DNA from 2 places in the Kribbella koreensis genome. Region 1 is predicted to be linked to the other one. Evidence: riboswitches for the same ligand, from Rfam matches in the RefSeq annotation. Region 1 holds a riboswitch; the other holds the start of a gene.
What was found. Region 1 has a riboswitch for S-adenosylmethionine ahead of thrC (threonine synthase). Riboswitches for the same ligand answer to the same signal wherever they lie in the genome.
Positions count from the first base shown of each region.

Region 2: another riboswitch for S-adenosylmethionine. It lies ahead of ABD116_RS12355 (aminotransferase class V-fold PLP-dependent enzyme); the one in region 1 lies ahead of thrC (threonine synthase).

Region 1 covers NZ_BAAAHK010000007.1:234,680-240,987, forward strand. Annotated here, with positions in the region: gene ABD116_RS14965 (zinc-dependent alcohol dehydrogenase family protein) at 1-956, opposite strand, end outside; gene argG (argininosuccinate synthase) at 1,016-2,470, shown strand; gene ABD116_RS14975 (ubiquitin-like small modifier protein 1) at 2,625-2,900, opposite strand; gene thrC (threonine synthase) at 2,897-4,165, opposite strand; SAM riboswitch class I at 4,180-4,320, opposite strand; gene ABD116_RS14985 (glycoside hydrolase family 16 protein) at 4,458-5,315, shown strand; gene ABD116_RS14990 (GntR family transcriptional regulator) at 5,329-6,126, shown strand; gene ABD116_RS14995 (cation:proton antiporter) at 6,049-6,308, opposite strand, start outside.
Region 2 covers NZ_BAAAHK010000006.1:3,073-9,380, forward strand. Annotated here, with positions in the region: gene ABD116_RS12345 (FtsK/SpoIIIE family DNA translocase) at 1-2,189, opposite strand, end outside; gene ABD116_RS12350 (DinB family protein) at 2,300-2,875, opposite strand; SAM riboswitch class IV at 3,039-3,153, shown strand; gene ABD116_RS12355 (aminotransferase class V-fold PLP-dependent enzyme) at 3,170-4,534, shown strand; gene ABD116_RS12360 (response regulator transcription factor) at 4,638-4,802, opposite strand; gene ABD116_RS12365 (hypothetical protein) at 4,820-4,969, opposite strand; gene ABD116_RS12370 (prolyl oligopeptidase family serine peptidase) at 4,979-6,308, opposite strand, start outside.

The DNA of each region.
Region 1 (6,308 bases):
TCGTCGAGGGTGATTGTGCGGGTGATCAGCTTGTCGGGGGCGAGGTTGCCGGAGGCGACGAGGGCGAGCATCTCGGGGTAGGCGTGGGCGGGCATCCCGTGGCTGCCCAGCCATTCAAGCTCTTGACCGATGAGCCGACCCACATCCAGCTGTACGCCTCCCGGCAACAACCCGACCTGTATGTGCCGCCCTCGCGGCCGCAAGGCGGTCAATGCGGTCTGGACGATGGCAGCGGAGCCTAGGGCGTCCATCGTCACCTGCGCCCCACCGTCGGTCAGCTCCAGCAACTCGGGCACGACATTGGACGATGACAGCACCACCTCAGCGGCGCCGTACGAGCGGGCCAACTCCAGAGCCACAGGGTTGGTGTCGACAGCTATGACCCGGGCACCGAGAGCGGCGGCGATCATCACCGCGGACAGGCCGACCCCGCCGCAGCCGAAGATCACCACGTCCTCGTCTGCAGCAACCCGCCCGACCTGCCGCACAGCGCGGAAGGAGGTGGCGAAGCGGCAGCCGAGGCCAGCCGCAGTGCCGAAGTCCAATCCATCCGGCAGCCGCACCAAGTTGACCGCAGCGAACGGCAGGGCGACGTACTCGGCGAAGGAGCCCCAGTAGTGGAAGCCGGGCTGCAGTTGACGAAGGCAGACCTGTTGGTTGCCTGCCAGGCACTGCTCGCACGTACCGCAGGCGCAGATGAACGGTGACGTCACCCGATCCCCTACGGCCCACCCGGAAACACCGGCTCCAACAGCAGCAATCGTCCCCGCCAGTTCGTGACCCGGTACGTGCGGCAGCACGATGTCCGGGTCGTGGCCCTGCCACCCATGCCAGTCACTCCGGCACAGCCCCGTCGCCTCCACCTTCAGCACCACTCCACCCGGCTCAACCTCAGGGGCAGCGACTTCCTCGACCACGGGCAGTACGCCGTACCGGCGGATCACAACAGCGCGCATGCAGCGCATCCTATCCACCCGGTTTGCATGATCATGCAGACCAATGCATACTTATTCTCATGTCCAAGGTCATCACGTCTCTGCCCGTCGGCGAACGGGTCGGCATCGCCTTCTCCGGAGGGCTCGACACCTCGGTCGCGGTCGCGTGGATGCGCGACAAGGGCGCGGTCCCCTGCACGTACACCGCCGACATCGGGCAGTACGACGAGCCCGACATCGACTCCGTCCCCGGCCGCGCCGGCGAGTACGGCGCCGAGATCGCCCGGCTGGTCGACTGCCGCGCGGCGCTCGTCGAGGAGGGGCTGGCCGCGCTGACCTGCGGCGCGTTCCACATCCGCACCGGCGGCCGGGCGTACTTCAACACCACCCCGCTGGGCCGGGCCGTGACCGGCACGCTGCTGGTCCGGGCGATGCTCGAGGACGACGTCCAGATCTGGGGCGACGGCTCGACGTACAAGGGCAACGACATCGAGCGGTTCTACCGGTACGGTCTGCTGACCAACCCGAAGCTGCGGATCTACAAGCCGTGGCTGGACGCCGCCTTCGTCACCGAGCTCGGTGGCCGCAAGGAGATGAGCGAGTGGCTGGTCGCCCACGACCTGCCGTACCGGGACAGTACCGAGAAGGCGTACTCGACCGACGCGAACATCTGGGGCGCGACCCACGAGGCGAAGACGCTCGAGCACCTGGACACCGGGATCGAGACGGTCGAGCCGATCATGGGCGTCAAGTTCTGGGACCCCGAAGTGGAGATCGCCACCGAGGACGTCTCGATCGGCTTCGTCCAGGGCCGGCCGGTGACGATCAACGGCAAGGAGTTCGGCTCGGCCGTCGACCTGGTGCTGGAGGCCAACGCGATCGGGGGCCGGCACGGGCTCGGGATGTCCGACCAGATCGAGAACCGGATCATCGAGGCCAAGAGCCGGGGCATCTACGAGGCGCCGGGCATGGCGCTGCTGCACGCGGCGTACGAGCGGCTGGTGAACGCGATCCACAACGAGGACACCGTCGCGTCATACCACAACGAGGGCCGCAAGCTCGGCCGGCTGATGTACGAGGGCCGCTGGCTCGACCCGCAGGCGCTGATGATCCGGGAGTCGCTGCAGCGCTGGGTCGGCTCGGCGATCACCGGTGAGGTCACGCTGCGGCTGCGGCGGGGCGAGGACTACTCGATCATCGACACCACCGGCCCGGCGTTCAGCTACCACCCGGACAAGCTGTCGATGGAGCGGACCGAGGACTCGGCGTTCGGCCCGGTCGACCGGATCGGCCAGCTGACCATGCGGAACCTGGACATCGCCGACTCCCGCGCCAAGCTCGAGCAGTACGCCGGCCTGGGCCTGATCGGTACCGCCCACGCCCAGCTCCTGGGCGCCGAGACCAACCAGCTCGGCGAGACCACCCTGATCGGCGAGCTGACCGCCGGCGGCGCGGACGCCATCGCCTCCCGCGGCGAGACCAACCCGGCCGACGAACTGCTGGACAGCGCCGCGATGGAGTCCGGCACCGACTGACGAAGTACGAGCAAACCAGGAGCCCCCAGCCCGACTACCGGCTGGGGGCTCTCACATCTGCGGGGTCAACCCCCGAGGTGGTGGGTTGCCTGCGCAGATTCTCGCTAGGCAACCCACCACCTGAGGGGTTAACCCCTCAGATGGTGGGGCGGGGTCAGCCGCCGGCGACGGCGGGGATGATGGAGACCTGGCCGCCGTCCTTGATGGCCGTCTGGAGGCCCTCGGAGAAGCGGACGTCGTCGTTGTCGACGTAGATGTTGACGAACCGGCGCAGCTCACCGGACTCGTCGAGCACCCGGCCCTTGATCCCCGGGTACGACGTGTCGAGCGACTCCAGCACCTCGCTCAGCGTCGCCCCCTCGACGGAGACCTCGGAGGCGCCCTGGGTGTAGGGGCGCAGGATGGTCGGGACTCGGACGCTCACACTCACTGCAGACCAGCCTTCACGAAGGCGTCGTACGACGCGGGGATGGTGACCTTCGGGCCGACCCGGTCGGCCACGGCGTCGAGCGTCTTGAGCCCGTCGCCGGAGTTGATGATGACGGTCTCGGCGTCGGGGTCGAGCTGCCCCGTCTCGATCAGCTTCTTCAGCGTCGCGACGGTCACCCCGCCCGCGGTCTCGGTGAAGATGCCCTCGGTCCGGGCGAGCAGCTGGATGCCTTCGATGACCTCTTCGTCGCTGACGTCCTCGATCACCCCGCCGGTACGCCGGGCCACGTCGAGCACGTACGGTCCGTCGGCCGGGTTGCCGATCGCCAGCGACTTCGCGATCGTGTCCGGCTTGACCGGCTTCACCACGTCATGACCGTCGCGGAACGCCTGCGCGACGGGCGAGCACCCGGTCGCCTGGGCGCCGTAGATCTTGTAGTCGGTCGCGTCGACCAGGCCCAGCTTGCCGAGCTCGGTGAAGCCCTTGTCGATCTTGGTCAGCTGCGAACCGGACGCGACCGGGATCACCACCTGCTGCGGGATCCGCCAGCCGAGCTGCTCGGCGATCTCGAAGGCCAGCGTCTTGGAGCCCTCGGAGTAGTACGGGCGGACGTTGACGTTCACGAACGCCCAGCCCTCCTCCTCACCGGCGATCTCGGAGGCGAGCTTGTTCACGTCGTCGTAGTTGCCCTCGACGGCCACCAGCGTGCCGCCGTACACGGCCGTGGTGATGATCTTGGGGCGCTCGAGGTCCTGCGGGATGAACACGACCGAGCGGATGCCGGCCCGGGCAGCGGCCGCCGCGACGGCGTTGGCCAGGTTGCCGGTGGAGGGGCAGGCGAAGACCTTCATGCCCAGCTCACGGGTGGCGCTCAGGGCGGAGGCCACGACCCGGTCCTTGAACGAGTGCGTCGGGTTGCCCGAGTCGTCCTTCACCCAGAGCTTGCGCAGACCGAGCTCGCGGGCGAGGTTGCCGGCGTCGATCAGCCGGGTGTAGCCGGGCTCGGTGTTCGGGAAGCTGGCCACGTCGACCGGGACGGGCAGCAGCGGCTGGTACCGCCAGATGTTCTTGGGTCCGGCTTCGATCTGCTCACGCGTGATGGTCGGGAACTCGTACCCGACCTCCAGCGGACCGAAGCACTCCATACAGGCGTAGAACGGGCCGAGTTCGGATTTGGCGCCGCACGCGCGACAGCTCAGATGGGTTCCGTTGCCGAAGGCACCTTCACGGATGGTGTGGGTGGTGGCGGCGGTACTCAGGCTCATGACGGAGTTTTCCCTCCTCATCTTCCCTGCGCCGGATCTCGGTACAGGACGGATTTGGCACCGTTCCGCCGCCGGCGCCTCGGATCGAGTGCGCAGAACGGGGAGGGTTGCCGGGACTTCAACGGGCCGTTTCCCTCAGTCCCTCTGGATGAGCACTGCCGAGATTACCCAATCGGGTCCATATTGTGTCTTCCGTTCCCACCATGCGAGACAGCCGATCTCATCCCTATATTTGACCACTTCTTGACCAGTGTGGCATCGTGGCATGCCCGACCACACCCCAGGAGGTGTCATGAGACGAGCCCGCCCCACGGCCGCGTTGATCGCTGCCGTCGTCGCCTCGGCAACACTGACCAGCGCGTCCGCCGCGGCCCAGCAGAAGCCCGAGTACGTCCGCCCGCTGGCGATCAGCTGGCAGGACGAGTTCAACCAAGCAGCCGGTACGAAGCCGAGCGCCGCGCGCTGGAACTTCGAACTCGGCGGCGAGCCCAACTGGGGCAACGAGGAGTGGCAGTACTACACGAACCGCCGCGAGAACGCGTCCACCGACGGCGCCGGCAACCTCGTCATCAGCGCCCGCCGGGAGCGGCTGGCCGGGATGGAGAACTGCCAGTTCGGGCCGTGTGACATCACCTCCGCGCGGATCACCACCAAGGACAAGTTCGCCCAGGCGTACGGGCGGTTCGAGGCCCGGATCAAGACGCCGGCCGGGCAGGGCCTGTGGCCGGCGTTCTGGATGATGGGCAGCGACATCGACGAGGTCGACTGGCCGGGCAACGGCGAGATCGACATCATGGAGATCATCGGCAAGGAGCCCGGCACGCTCTACGGCACCGTGCACGGACCGGGGTACCACTCGGAGAACGGTCCGGGCGGCCAGACCTCGTTGCCTGCTGGGCAGAAGTGGTCCGACGCGTTCCACGTCTACAGCGTCGACTGGTCACCTGGTGAGGTCATCTGGAAGGTCGACGGACGGCAGTACCTGCGGATCACCCCCGCCAACCTCCCGCCCGGCAAGAAGTGGGTCTTCGACCACGAGTTCTACCTCCTGCTCAACCTGGCCGTCGGCGGGGTATGGCCAGGTCCGCCGGACTCCTCGACACCGTTCCCAGCGAAGATGCTGGTCGACTACGTCCGGGTCTACAGCTAGCGTTCGGAGTCTTGTGACTGCCAGCCTTCGGAAGCGCGATCGCGCTCGTGAATACCTGATCGGCCTGATCGAAGCGCGGGCCGTTGGTCAGGCGATCCCGTCGGAGCGTCAGTTGTCCACTGAGCTCGGGATCTCGCGCCCGACTCTTCGGGCGGTCGTCGACGACCTGATCCGGGATGGCTGGCTGGTTCGCGAACACGGGCGTGGCATGTTCGTCGGCAGTCCCAAGATCGTGCAGGAGATCGTGGGCGGCCCCACCTCGCGCGGGGCCGCCTATCCGTTGGCTCCGGGGACCTGGACGAGTCGGGTGCTCGACCATGTGGTCATCCCGGCCGGCATGACTCTCGGCAGCCGGTTGCGGGTTACGTCCGGTACGCCGGTACTGCGTATCTCCCGCCAGCGGTTCGTAGATGGCGAGGCGATCTCGGTGGAGACGATCCATGTGCTCGATTCCCTGGTCCCGGGGATCGACCTCGGCGCGCTGGAGAGTGGGTCGTTTTATGGGTTGCTGCGGGACCGGTACGGCGTAGTACCGACTGATGCCGAGCAGGTGCATGAGGCTGCGGCGGCTTCCGCTGCTGAGGCGGCGCTGCTCGGGGTGGCCGAGGGGGCGCCGGTGCTGGTGCTCGAGCGGGTGGCTCGGGATCAGTACGGGCGGGTTTTTGAGTTCACCCGGGCTGTGTATCGCAGTGATCGGTACCGGGTGACTACCCAGCTGTCGCTCAGCTCAGGCTCAGGTGGCTCGGTCGCGGCGGAGGTCGAGCATGCGCATGAGTGGGGTGGCGGCGACACCGTGGACCACGACGCTTAGTACGACGGTGAAGCCGACAGTGGCCCAGAGCCACGGTAGGTCGGTGCTGAAGTCCTTGCCGGCATAGGCCAGGTAGAACACCGACCCGACGCCTCGTACGCCGAACGCTGCCGCGACCCAGCGTTCGGACCGGCGCATCGGCGTACGGGCCAGGGACAGCCAGGCGGTGAGCGGCCGTAGTA
Region 2 (6,308 bases), on a different contig from region 1:
TCGGCCAGCGACGAGGTCGCGAAGGCCAGCCGGGACGGCACGTTCGCCTTGATCAGACCGGTCACCACGTCGACCGACGGACGCTGCGTGGCCAGCACCAGGTGGATACCGGCGGCCCGGGCCAGCTGGGTGATCCGGACGATCGAGTCCTCGACGTCGCGTGGCGCGACCATCATCAGGTCGGCCAGCTCGTCGACGATCACCAGCAGGTACGGGTACGGCGTGAGGGTGCGCTCGCTACCCGGCGGCGGCTTGATCTTGCCGCCGCGGACCGCCTTGTTGAAGTCGTCGACGTGCCGGAACCCGAAGGCCGCCAGGTCGTCGTAGCGCATGTCCATCTCGCGGACGACCCACTGCAGCGCCTCAGCCGCCTTCTTCGCGCTGGTGATGATCGGCGTGATCAGGTGCGGGATGCCCTCGTAGTTGTTCAGCTCGACCCGCTTGGGGTCGACCAGCACCATCCGGACCTCGTCCGGTGTCGACCGCATCAGCACCGAGGTGATCAGCGAGTTGACGAACGACGACTTACCCGAGCCGGTCGCACCCGCGACCAGCAGGTGCGGCATCTTCGCCATGTTGGCGACGACGAAGCCGCCCTCGACGTCCTTGCCGAGCCCGGCCACCATCGGGTGGTGGTCGTTGCGCGCGGTCGCGGACCGGATCACGTCGCCGAGGCTGACGATCTCCTTGTCCACGTTCGGGATCTCGATGCCGATCGCGGACTTGCCCGGGATCGGCGACAGGATCCGCACGTCGGCCGAGGCCACGGCGTAGGCGATGTTCTTCGACAGCGCGGTGACCTTCTCGACCTTGACCGCCGAACCGAGCTCGACCTCGTACCGGGTGACTGTCGGGCCACGGGTGTAGCCGGTCACCTGGGCGTCGATGCCGAACTGGTCGAACACCTCGGTGAGCTTGCCGACCACCGCGTCCGACGCCTTCGTGCGGGCCTTGTGGACCGAGCCGGGCTTGAGGATCTGGCCGTCGGGCAGCGTGTAGGTGATGTCGCCGGAGAGGCTGAGCTGCTCGACCCGCTGCGGCAACGGCGTGTGCGGCGGCGGCTCCGGAGCAGGCTCGGGCTCGGAGTCCTTCTTCGAACCGGCCTTCATCGCACCCGCGACGGCACCGTAGATCGGCGGCGCACCGGCCGCGGCGGCAGCAGCGCCGTCAGCGTCGACGTCGTACGGCTCCTCGTCCGGATCGATCGGCGCCTTCTTGCGGCCGCGCTTGTTGATCTCGCGGCCTTCGAGCACCGGCGAGTCGTACGGCTTGATGGTCGGCTCGCCGTCCTCGTCCAGGGCGGCCTTCGCGCGCCGCTCCTTGCGAGTCAGCCGGACGGTGTCGTCAGCAGCCGCGGTCACCGAGGGCGCGTCGGCAGGAAGCTCAGTACGTCCGAGCAGTACGTCGAACGCGGCACGGACCCGCAACGGGATCGCGTAAATCGGCGTCCCGGTCACCACCAAGGCACCGAAGATCGAAAGCAGCACGAGCAGCGGCGCTGCGACGTACTGGGTGAGCAGATCGGACAGGAGCGAGGAGACGACGTACCCGATCGCTCCCCCGGCATCCTGCAGCCGGCCATCCGATGGGTTGCCGGGACGCGGCAGACCGTTGGCAATGTGGACCAGGCCCAGTACTCCGAGGGAGACCGCGGTCCAACCGATCACCTGACGTCCGGCCGGGCCATTGCGGTCCGGGTGACGCATGGTGCGCAAGGCGATGAACAGGAGCATCAGCGGCACGGCCCAGCCGAGCATGCCGACGCTGCCGCCCACTGCGACCCGGAGGCCCTTGCCGACCGCGCCGGGCATGTCCCACCAGATCGCGGCGGCGACTACGAACGCCAGGCCGATCAGGGTGAGGCCGGCGCCGTCGCGGCGGTGGGCCGGGTCGAGGTCGCGGGCGCCGTGGCCGATACCGCGGACCATGCTGCCGAGTAGGTGGGCGATCCCGATCCAGACCTTGACCAGCCCTCTGGCGAGGGCGAGCATGGCGGCCGCGAACGGACCCGCGTTGCTCGTTTTGGGCACAGCCGTGCGCGCAGCGGTGGAGCCACTGCGCTTCGTGCTCTGCCCACGCTTCTGGGCGCCTGACGGACGGGAGCGGCCACCAGCTGCCGAGCGGCCCGATGCGGGGCTGCTGGCTGCCGACTTCCGCGCCCGCGCCGGGGAAGACGTGCGGGTCGCCATGTCTAGCAGGCTACCCCGACTACCACTCGAGTCACACGTGTCACACGCCGATCACACCGCCCCATCCGTAGCGTCACAGCCCCACGCGGCCGGGCGTGTCCGCAGGGGCCTCAGGCGCCGGTCACGCCGTCCAGATGTTCGCGAAGGAAGTCGGCGTGGCCGCAGTGGCGGGCATATTCGCCGATCAGGTGGATGTAGATCATCCGGAGCGAGGAGACCTCGTCACGGAAGGTGAACTGCTGGTCGAGCGAGTAGCCCTCGGCGGCCTTGTCGGACAGCGCCCACTCGTCGATCAGGGCTTCGTACTCCGCTTGGGCGCGACTCGCGTCGATCAACTCGAAGTCGGCGTCCTTGCCGAGCGCCGGGTCGAAAACCGGGGTGGCCGGGGCCAGCCGGGAACCGGGGTCGGCGGGAGCGGTCGAGGCCGCGCCAGCGACGGCTGGGCCGGCTGAGGCGAAGTGGATGCGGAACCAGATGCGTTCGACCTTGGTGGCGTGCCGGATCAGGCCGAGCAGGGAGAGGTTCGACGGCGGCAGCGGCCGGGCGGCCAACTGGTCGGCGGTCAGGCCGGCGCATTTGTGGAGCAGCGTGGTGCGGTGGAAGTTCAGGTAGCCGGCGAGCAACTCCCGCTCGGGCGCGACGAGCGAGCCCTCGGGCCGCTCGACCTCAGGTGCGATCCAGGTCATCCGCGCATCCTCCCCCAGCGGCCCCCTGGCGAGCCATTGCATTAAGCAACAACCCCGGACAGCCCATCCGCTCACGCCTGGCGTCTCACGATACGTGCGAGTATCCCAATAAATGAGATGACTGCTGGCGCGAAGCACGGATCGTTGGTTACCGTCTTCGGCAGGTCATGAGTGTCAGCGTCAAGCCCCGGCTCGCTGGCCGGCAACCCTCCACCGCGGTGGGGTGCCCCGGGTGAGGACCCGGCCGTTCGGATACCCCGATTCGGCAAGTGCGGACCACCCGGGAGCAGAACCATGTCGATCCTCTCCATCCTTGAGCCTGCCAACACCGCCGTGACCACCCGGCCGGCCCTGGCCAAGCTCACCACCGGCAACATCCCCGCCACCGTCGCGAGCGACCTGCTGGTCCCGCTGGCCGACGGCCGCGTGACCGACTACGCGAACTTCGACCACGGGGCGAGCGCGCCGTGTCTGGAGTCGGTGCGAGCGGCGGTCGAGGCCGCGCTCCCGTCGTACGCGTCGGTGCACCGCGGCAACGGCTACGCCTCGCGGATCACCACCCAGTGGTACGAGCGGGCCCGCGCCGAGGTGCACGGCTTCGTCGGCGCCCGCGACGACGACCAGGTGATCTTCACCCGGCAGACCACCGACGCGCTCAACCTGCTGGCCCGGGCCGTACCGGCCGACGCGACCGTGATCGTGTTCGAGTCGGAGCACCACGCGGCCCTCCTCCCCTGGCCCGCCGAGCGCACCACCAGGCTCGCAGCGCCGACGAGCCACGCAGCGGCAGTCACCGCCGTCGCCGACGCTCTGCGCGAAGCACCCGAGGGTCCCCGCCTGGTCGTCATCACCGGCGCTTCGAACGTCACCGGCGAGATCTTCCCGATCGCCGAGATCGCCGCCGTCGCCAAGGCCCACGGCGCCCGCGTCTGCCTCGACGCCGCGCAGCTCGCTCCGCACCGCGTGGTCGACATCCAGGAGCTGGACGTCGACTGGGTCGCACTCTCCGGCCACAAGCTCTACGCCCCGTACGGCGCCGGCGCACTGATCGGCCGGGCCGACTGGCTCAACGCGGCCGACCCGTACCTCCTCGGCGGTGGCGCGACCGCTGCAGTGACCAGCGACGCGACCGTCTGGAACCAGGGCCCGGCCCGGCACGAAGGCGGCTCCCCCAACGTGATCGGCGCGATCGCGCTGGCCGCCGCATGCGCCGCCATCACCGAGCACCGCGAGGCGATCGAGCAGCACGAGCGCAGCCTGCTCGCCCGGCTCCGCACCGGCCTTGCCCAGATCGCCGGCGTGAACACGTACGACATCTTCGGCGCCGACGCCGACCGGGTAGGCACGGTCTGCTTCACCATCGACGGGGTCAGCTCGACGCTGGTGTCCGCGGCGCTCTCGGCGGAGTACGGGATCGGCGTACGGGACGGCAAGTTCTGCGCGCACCCGCTGGTCGGCCATCTGCTCGCCAACTCGCCCGAGGCCACCGCAGTCCGCGCAAGCCTCGGACTGGGCACCACGCGCGAGCACGTCGACCGCCTTGTCAGCGCGGTGCGCAGCCTGGCCACCAACGGCCTGACCACCGAGTACGACGAGACGCCGCACGGCTGTCAGCCCCACAACGACCCCCGCGACCTCGTCGCCCCCAAGATCTGGTGAACCCACCACCTCACCGACAAGCCTGAGCCCACGCCACCGCTCGGTGCAGGGCTGAGACCCAAGGCCTGGTGAGACACGGACCCCACAGGTGAGCGGCAAACGCCTAACGGTCCGGTTGGTTCGTGAGCCAGACAGCGATCTGGCTGCGTGACCTGAAGCCGAGCTTGTCCAGGATGTGCACGACCTGCGATTCCGCGGTCCGTCTGCTGATCACGAGTCGGAGCGCGATTTCCTTGTTCGTCAGCCCCTGGGCCACCAGCTCGGCCACCTGATACTCCCGATCGCTCAGCGATCCGGTCCCGTGGACGCGGGCCGCAGTACCGGTACTGCGGCCTCGCGCCCGACCGTGAGCTCCATCGCCTCGCCGAAGCCGGTACAGGCAGCCGCGCCACGCTCGAATGCGGCCCGGTACCGTTCGTTGCCCAAGGCATCCATCGGATCGCGCTACTGCGGCTGGAGTCCCGTGTGGTGCGCAGCGAAGGCCAGCAGGTCGGCCCACTCGGAGGCGACCATCGCTGCCGGTTTGCCGAAGCCGTGGCCGGTGTTTACCTCGATCCGGGTCAGTACCGGCTTGTCCCCCGCCTGCGCGTGCTGCAGCGTCGCCATGAACTTGTGGCTGTGCAGCGGCACCACCCGGTCGTCATGGTCGCCAGTGACGACCAGGGTCGCCGGGTACGACGTACCGTCGCGCAGGTTGTGCAGTGGCGAGTAGGCGAGCAGGTCTTCGAACTGTGTTGGGTCGTCGGGCAGTCCGAAGTCGGAGGCCCAGGCGGCGCCCACAGTGAAGAGGTGGAAGCGCAGCATGTCCAGCACGCCGACGCCAGGCAGCGCTACCGCGAACAGGTCCGGCCGCTGGGTCATGACTGCTCCGACGAGCAGTCCGCCGTTGCTGCGGCCGTGGATGGCCAGTTGGGCGGGTGTGGTGACCTTGGTCTTGGTCAGGTCCTCCCCGACCGCGATGAAGTCGTCGAAGACGTTCTGCTTGTTCCGAAGCCGCCCCTCGTCGTGCCAGGAGCTCCCGTACTCCCCGCCGCCGCGCAGGTTGGTGATCACCAGCACCCCACCCGCCGCAAGCCAGGCCGGCCAACCCGGCCGGTAGTCGGCCATGATCGGGATGCTGAAGCCGCCGTAGCCGTACATCAGCGTCGGCCGCGGCTCGTCGAACCCCAGGTCCGCCCTGCTGATCAGGAAATACGGCACCTGCCGCCCGGGCTCGACCCGGCGGCTCACGGTGATGTCCGGCGACAGGAAGCCGACTCCCGCGGGGACAAGCTCAGGCAGGGCCCGGAACTCGCCGGTCGCCATCGAGACCACATAGGCGACCGTCGGATCCGTGGTCGATGAGAGCCCGATGAAGAGCTCGTCGTACTTCGTCGACGCGTTCAACCCCACGAAGCCCCCGCCGGGCACCGGCACGACCTGGCCGTCGGCGCCCCCCAAGGAGTGCAACGTGAGCACCGGCTGAGCGTCCACCAAAGACACGACGGCAAGTCCCGACGATGCGCCGCTGACGGTCAGCAAGGCGTTGTCGCCCTCGGGGATGAGGTCCGTGAAGTTGCCGGCCAGGTCCGAGGTCACCACCCGGCCCCGAGATGCGTCCCGGTCGGTCTGCAGCACCAGCTGGTCACCGGACATCCGCACGAAGATGTTCTCGTCGCGGAACTCGTCGATCACCTTGATCGGTTCGCCCAGCACGCTGCCGTCCACCGGGTAGACCCAGATCCGGGATGCCGGATCGGTGCCCTCGGCAAGGGTCACCACGAGGTAGCGGTCG